One region of the Romboutsia ilealis genome, then DNA from elsewhere that is predicted to be linked to it. Evidence: predicted binding sites of a transcription regulator. Region 1 holds the regulator's gene; the other holds the start of a gene.

Region 1 (4,138 bases):
TGAGTTTTTATAGATATTATTGTTCTATCTGCATTTGTAACTGCTTGTCTTTTTGCAGGTTCTCCTACTATTCTATCACCATCTTTAGTAAAAGCTACTACTGATGGAGTAGTTCTCATACCTTCTGCATTTGTTATAACTTGTGGTTCTCCACCTTCAAGTACTGCAACACAAGAGTTAGTTGTTCCTAAATCTATTCCTATTACTTTTGACATAATACTTTTCCTCCTATACATATATCTATATATAAATCTATTTATTGATTTATTTACTATTTTTATTTTTTTAATTAATTAAGGTTTATATTTACAAAATAAAGTTTGAATTTAATTAACAAGAAACCTTAACCATACTTGCTCTTAATACTTTATTTCCTAGTTTATATCCTTTTTGAAGTACCATAACAACTTTATTTGGTTCAACTCCATCTACATTTTCTTGCATTACCGCTAAATGTAAGTTAGGATCAAAATCTGCATCTTGTGCTTCAATTTCTTCTAAACCAAATTTTGTTATCATATCTTTTAATTGCTTATAAACTAACTCTACACCTTTAAACATAGTATCTTCTTTATCTGTACAAGCTTCTAATGCTCTTTCCATACTATCTATAACAGGTATTAATTCATTTAGCATTTTTTCATTAGCAAATATACCTATAGTTTCTTTTTCTTGTTGAGTTCTTCTTCTGTAGTTTGCATATTCTGCTTGAAGTCTTTTATATTGATCATTAAGAGCATCCATCTCGTCTCTTAAATTTTTTTCTTCAAGCTTTTCTTCTATATCAACTACATTCTCTTGACTCTCTTCAGTAGTTTCTTCATTTTTAACTACTTCTTCTTGAGCGTCATCTTTAACTATTTCTTCTTCTAAGACAGTATCCTTATGTTCCAATACACTGCACCCCTCAATTTATTTTTGATTAAATAATAAATTAATATAATTTACTATTGCATAAATCCTTGCATAATCCATTCTTGTTGGACCTATAAAGCTTATCTTCCCTACTAAGTCCTTATCAATATTATATGTTGCTGTAACTATACTACATTCTTTAGCTAGCTCAAAGTCATTATCACTACCTATTATTATGTTTACATTATCCTTTTGTATTCCTTTTGATTTTAACATACTATCTATTGTTTCTTTTTTTTCTATCATATTTAAAAATGATTTAGCTTTTATTATGTCATTAAATTCTGGATAGTTAAATATGTTAGTTGCACCATTTAAAGAAAATACAAATTCTTCTTCCGACATATTGAAGTTAAGAGCATCTATAAGTCCATCTATTAAATTAGAATATTCACCTATTTCATACTTTATAAATGCAATTAATTTTTCATCTATATCTACTATACTTTTACCTAATAATTTTCTAGTTAGATTATCAGATATTAGATTTAATTTAGATTGATCTAAATAAACATTACTAGTTAAATCGACCTTTTTAATATCACCGTTATTAGTTACAACAATCAGTAATATTTTATTATCATCTATACTTACTAATTGTATGTACTTTATAACATTTTGATTATTTAAACTTTTAGCTACAGCTACTGTTGTATAATTAGTTAATTGAGATAATAACTTTGATGTTTCTTGAATTAAGTCTTTTATATGGCTTACATTATTTTGTATGCAATCTTGAATTAATTTTTTTTCTTCATTGCTTAATTCGCTTTTACTCATAAGCATATCTACATATAACTTATATCCTTTTTCTGACGGAACTCTCCCTGCAGAAGTATGCGGCTGTATGAGATAACCTAATTCTTCTAAATCAGCCATTTCATTTCTTATAGTAGCAGCACTAATTCCTAAATCATGTTTTTTAGATATGGTTCTAGATCCTACCGCTTCGGCAGTTTCTATATAATCTTTAACTATAGCTTTGAGGATATTTAGTTTTCTTTCGTTCAGTTTCATTTCATGCCTCCTCGCTGTTAGCACTCTTTAAATCCGAGTGCTAAAAAGATTATATATATTATATATCATTATTTTTCAGCGTTGTCAATAATTTTTAATTAATCTATAAATTCCACAAATACAGTATTAGATATTTCTCTTCCTCTTTGAGTTAAAATTATATTATTATTCTGCTCTATAATTAAATTTAAATTCTTTAATTTATCTAAAATATTATTATATCTATGTTTAAAATCTATATTAAACCTTTTATAAAATTCATCTAAATTAATTCCTTTATTCATTCTTAGCCCCATAAATATAAATTCTTCCATCTCATCTTTTTTACTTAGTATATTTTTTTCTTCTATAGGTCTTTTGTCATACTCTAAGCATTTATTATACCCTTTAATATCACAAATATTACTATATCTATAATTATTTATGTAACCTGATGCCCCTGGCCCTAACCCCAGGTAATTATCACATTTCCAATAAACTATATTGTGCTTACATTCGTATCCTTCTTTTGCATAATTAGATATTTCATATTGATGATATCCATTCTTATATAAGGTATCTATTGTATAGTTATATATATTTATATCAACTTCTTCATCATTAAGTTCAAACTCTTTATTTAGATACATATCATAAAATTTAGTTCCCTCTTCTAATATAAGTGAATACGCAGATATATGTGACGGATTTAAATTTATTATTTTATTTAAAGTTTCTTTCCATTCATCAAATGATTGATTTGGAAGTGAATACATTAAATCGACATTTATATTATTTATGCCTACTTCTATTGCATCTTTATAATTTTTTTCAAATTGCTCATATGTATGTATTCTACCTATGTACTTTAGGTGATGGTCTTGAGTAACTTGAAGTCCCATACTTAATCTATTTATTCCTAAGGATTTTATAGCCTTTAATTTTGCTTTATCTAGAGTTCCTGGATTACATTCCATAGTTATTTCAGCATCTTTTCCTATATTAAAATTGCTATATATATTTTCCATAAGAGTAGTTAATTCCTCAGGAGTTAGAATACTAGGGGTACCTCCACCCAAAAATACACTAGTAAATTCTTTATTTTTAAATTCTTCTTTATATAATTCCATTTCTTTTCTAATGCTTATTAAATAATCTGTCTTCTGATTCTTTTCTTCTATTTTATAAGAGTTAAAATCACAATAGTTACATTTTTGTGCACAAAACGGAACATGTATATATAATCCTAACATTTATTTCTCCTTATCCATTTATTCTCTTATATTATACCAATATTTTCATAATACTATCATCTATTTTAAAGCTATTATAAAATAAATTTTACAATAGCATTTTCATTTATTATTAGAATTATTATAACATTTTATATAGTATAATTTTCTTGTATTCTCAGCAATTTTATTAACTATATTTATATATTCTTACATAAAATTTTATATTTATACGACTTTATAAATTAATCATATTTTGAAAATGTATTATATACTATGTATAAATTAATTTTTTAACTTTACTTATACCTAATATTAATGTTATATCAAAAACATATATTATAACAAATTATAATATTTTAATTTATAAATTTAATATCATCATGATTTTATTATACGAAAAATATAAAAGAGGAATTTATATAAATTCCTCTTTTATATTTTATTTATTTTTACTTGTTATTGAATATACAGGTATACCTATTAATGTTAGTATTATACCTCCTAAAGCAATTAATGTAGCTGTTAGTAATTGATTTATTATAACAAATAAACCTCCTATTATTGCTATAGCTGGTATAATTGGATATAAAGGTACTTTATAAGGTCTTTCTAAATCAGGTTTTTCCTTACGAAGTTTAATAACACCTATAAATGTTAGTACATAGAATATCCATATTGTAAAAACAGTTAAGTCAGTTAAAAGGTTAAATTGTCCAGTTAATGCATATAACGATGCTAGAATAGCTATTAGCCAAATAGAATTCGAAGGTACTCCACCTTTATTTAATTTAGCTAAACCATTACTAAATGGCAATGTTTTTTTAACTGCTAATGTATAAGCTACCCTTGGTCCTGTTAATAAATATCCATTAAGCGCTCCAAACACTGATATTAATATACCTACTGTTACAATTTTACCTCCTATATTACCAAAAATTCTTTCTGCAACAAGTGCAGCTGGTGCTGTAGCTGCTGCTAATTCTGAAGCCGGA
Region 2 (4,138 bases), 640 kb from region 1:
TAATTTTTGGATTTTGTTATGTTGCTAATATTATGGGTGCTGGTATAATGTTTAAGGTTATAATGAATACTGCTCATGATTTGCTTTTAAATACAGTATTTCTAATAATGGCAATGGCTGTCCTTGCAGGAGCATTTAGTTCACTACTTTCAGAATTTGGAGTAATCTCACTTTTAAATAAACTATTTGCTATTTTTATGAAGCCGTTATATGGATTACCTGGTGCAAGTATTGCTGGAGCAATAACTACCTACTTATCTGATAATCCAGCAATAATATCATTTAGTAAGGATAAGTCTTTTACGAAATACTTTAAAAAATATCAAATTCCTGCCTTATGTAATATCGGTACATCTTTTGGTATGGGTCTTATCGTAACAACATTTATGATATCTCAAGGTGAAAAATATGTATTACCTGCTTTAATAGGAAATTTAGGAGCTATAATTGGTAGTATAGTAAGTGTTAGGATGATGTTACATTTTACTAAAAAGTTTTATAAAAATGATGTATGTGATGATGAGTGTGATTTAAAATCAAGTACGGTTGAAGAAAATAGATCAACAAGAGAAGGGAGTATATTCCAAAGAGCATTAGATGCTATGCTTGAAGGTGGTAAAAGTGGAGTTGAACTTGGACTTGCTATAATACCTGGAGTATTAGTTGTATGTACATTGGTTATGCTTTTAACATTTGGAGCAAGCACTGATCCAACTACAGGAGAAGCTATCTATACAGGAGCTGCATACGAAGGAATTGGACTACTTCCTATACTTGGAGAAAAACTTAGATTTATATTAGAACCATTATTTGGATTTAAATCAGCTGAAGCTATAGCCTTTCCAATAACATCTTTAGGTGCAGTAGGAGCTGCAATGAGTTTAGTTCCTCAGTTTATAACAGATGGTATAATAACACCTAATGATATAGCAGTATTTACAGCTATGGGTATGTGTTGGAGTGGATATTTAAGTACTCATGTAGGTATGATGGATGCATTAAATGCAAGGGAACTTACAGGTAAAGCTATATTAGCTCATACTATAGGTGGAATTTGTGCAGGAATGTCTGCTCACTTTATATTTATGATTATTTCATAAACTATATAAATGGACTTAAGTTATATACTTAAGTCCATTTTATTTATTATTATTATTTTTTTCTAGGTTTAATAGGTCTTGATGTATTTTGGCTTACAGAACCTGTTTTAGCAGGTCTTAATCTTGGCTCTATATTTAGTTCTTCTCCTATTTCTAAACTAGACTTAGCTACATTTTTAGCTAGTTTAGGTTCTTTTCTTCCTTTATTATTTAAATTTTGTTTTGACATAATATCCTCCTATGCTTTGGTTAATTTACATTAATAATTTAACCAAAATAAGTTCTAGATATTCTTTATAAATATAAAGCTTACATTTTATATTAAAACTATCTTATAATAAGAAAAATTGTTATATATTATAAATAATTTAACTACATTTACCATAAAATAAAATTGCATATATAATTGACAAATTAATAATGGAAGTATATAGTTAATATAAAGTTATTAGCACTCGAACTTATAGAGTGATAATAATATGAAAATACTTTTATTATTTTAAATTTTTAGCATAATAAGTAATAGATTTTATATATAAATTGATGGAGGTATATTTTATGGATATAGAAAAAATGACGGTTAGAGTTCAAAAGTCATTAAATGATGCTTATAGCATAGCTGTAAAAAATCACAATCAACAGTTAGATGTAATACATCTATTTAGTGCACTTGTAAATCAAGAAGATGGGCTTATTCCTAATATATTTGATAAAATGAATGTATCGGTAGATGCTTTAAAAAGTAGTATAGATTTAGAATTAAAAAAATTACCTCAAATACATGGTGAGGGAATAAGTTCTCAAGGAGTAACAGCTACAAGAAGAATAAATGAAGTTTTAATAAAAGCAGAAGAAATATCAAAAGAATTTAAAGATAGTTATATAAGTGTAGAACATGTTATGCTTGCTATTATGGATATGGAATCTAATAATGCAGTAGGAAGAATTTTAAAACAATATAATATAAATAAAAATGACTTCTTAAAAGTATTATCTCAAGTAAGAGGTAGTCAAAGAGTTGAAACACAAGACCCAGAAGGGACTTATGAAGCATTAGCTAGATATGGAACTAATTTAGTTGAACTTGCTAAAAAGAATAAGCTAGACCCTGTTATAGGTAGAGATGAAGAAATAAGAAGAGTTATAAGAATATTATCAAGAAGAACTAAAAATAATCCAGTTCTTATAGGAGAGCCTGGTGTTGGTAAAACAGCTATAGTTGAAGGATTAGCAGAAAGAATAGTTCGTGGAGATGTTCCAGAAGGTTTAAAGGACAAAATAATATATGCATTAGATATGGGTTCTTTAATTGCTGGTGCTAAATATAGAGGGGAATTTGAAGAAAGATTAAAAGCAGTACTTAAAGAAGTTCAATCATCTGATGGAAAGATAATACTATTTATAGATGAAATACACACAATAGTAGGTGCTGGTAAAACTGATGGTGCTATGGATGCAGGAAACCTTATAAAGCCAATGCTTGCACGTGGAGAGTTAAACTGTATAGGAGCTACAACTTTTGATGAATATAGACAATATATAGAAAAAGATAAAGCACTAGAAAGACGTTTCCAACCAGTTATAGCAGAAGAACCTACTGTAGCTGATACTATATCTATATTAAGAGGACTTAAAGAGAGATTTGAAATACATCACGGAGTAAGAATACATGATAATGCAATAGTTGCAGCTGCTAAGTTATCAGATAGATATATACAAGATAGATTCTTACCAGATAAAGCAATTGACTTAATAGATGAAGCAGGGGCTATGATTAGAAGTGAAATAGATTCTCTTCCAACAGAGCTAGATACAGTAAGAAGAAAACTATTTACACTAGAAACAGAAAGAGAAGCTTTATTAAAAGAAAATGATGAAAAAAGTAAAAATAGACTAGAAAAATTAGCAAAAGAAATATCAGAACTTAAGTCTAAAAATGATGAGATGAGTGCTAAATATGAAAAAGAGAAAAAACAAATACTTGAAATAAAGAACTTAAAATCTCAACTTGATGAAGCTAAAGGAAATGTAGAAAAGTTTGAAAGAGAATATGATTTAAATAAAGCTGCTGAAATAAAATACGGTGTAATACCTAAATTAGAAGAACAAATAAAAGAACATGAATTGAAAATGCAGGAAAGTTACGATAATGCATTATTAAAAGAAGAAGTAACAGAAAATGAAATATCTCAAATAGTTGCTAAATGGACAGGAATACCTGTTACTAAATTAGTTGAAGGAGAAAGAGAAAAACTTCTTAAATTAGAAGAGGAACTTCATAAAAGAGTAATAGGTCAAGATGAAGCTGTAACAGCAGTATCAAATGCAGTAATACGTGCTCGTGCAGGTCTTAAAGATGAAAATAAACCAATCGGTTCATTTATATTCCTAGGACCTACAGGAGTTGGTAAAACAGAGCTTGCTAAAACTTTAGCTAATAACTTATTTGATAGCGAAGAGAATATAATAAGAATAGATATGTCAGAATATATGGAAAAACATGCTGTATCTAGACTTATAGGACCTCCTCCAGGATATGTAGGATATGAAGAGGGAGGACAATTAACAGAAGCTGTAAGAAGACATCCATACTCTGTAATTTTATTTGATGAAATAGAAAAAGCACATGAAGATGTGTTTAATATATTCTTACAAATACTAGACGATGGTAGACTTACAGATAATAAAGGTAAGACTGTAGACTTTAAAAATACTCTTATAATAATGACATCAAATATAGGAAGTCAGTATTTATTAGAAGCAGGAGAAAATATAACTGAATCAACTAAAGATTTAGTTATGAATGAAATGAAACATAGATTCAAACCAGAATTTTTAAATAGAGTTGATGATATAATAATGTTTAAACCTTTAGATATGGAAGGAATTAAACAAATAATAGATATATTTGTAAATGCTCTTAGAAAAAGATTAAAAGACAAAAATATAGGTATAGAAGTAACTGACTCAGCTAAAGAAGTTATGGCTAAAGAAGGTTATGACCCAGTATACGGTGCTAGACCATTAAAAAGATATAT

The links. Region 1 encodes HrcA, which represses chaperone genes, less so after heat shock. Its sites were predicted from a motif close to TTAGCACTCNNNNNNNNNGAGTGCTAA; they were not measured.
Region 2: a site for HrcA is predicted at 1,549-1,575, ahead of clpB (ATP-dependent chaperone ClpB). Genes of this name have one in related genera too.

What each region holds. Positions count from the first base shown of each region.
Region 1 is NZ_LN555523.1:503,369-507,506, reverse strand. Features, by position in the region: gene dnaK (molecular chaperone DnaK) at 1-215, opposite strand, end outside; gene grpE (nucleotide exchange factor GrpE) at 331-894, opposite strand; gene hrcA (heat-inducible transcriptional repressor HrcA) at 913-1,932, opposite strand; gene hemW (radical SAM family heme chaperone HemW) at 2,031-3,164, opposite strand; gene CRIB_RS02305 (APC family permease) at 3,586-4,138, opposite strand, start outside.
Region 2 is NZ_LN555523.1:1,147,900-1,152,037, forward strand. Features, by position in the region: gene CRIB_RS05445 (CD0519/CD1768 family membrane protein) at 1-1,100, shown strand, start outside; gene CRIB_RS05450 (hypothetical protein) at 1,153-1,329, opposite strand; gene clpB (ATP-dependent chaperone ClpB) at 1,659-4,138, shown strand, end outside.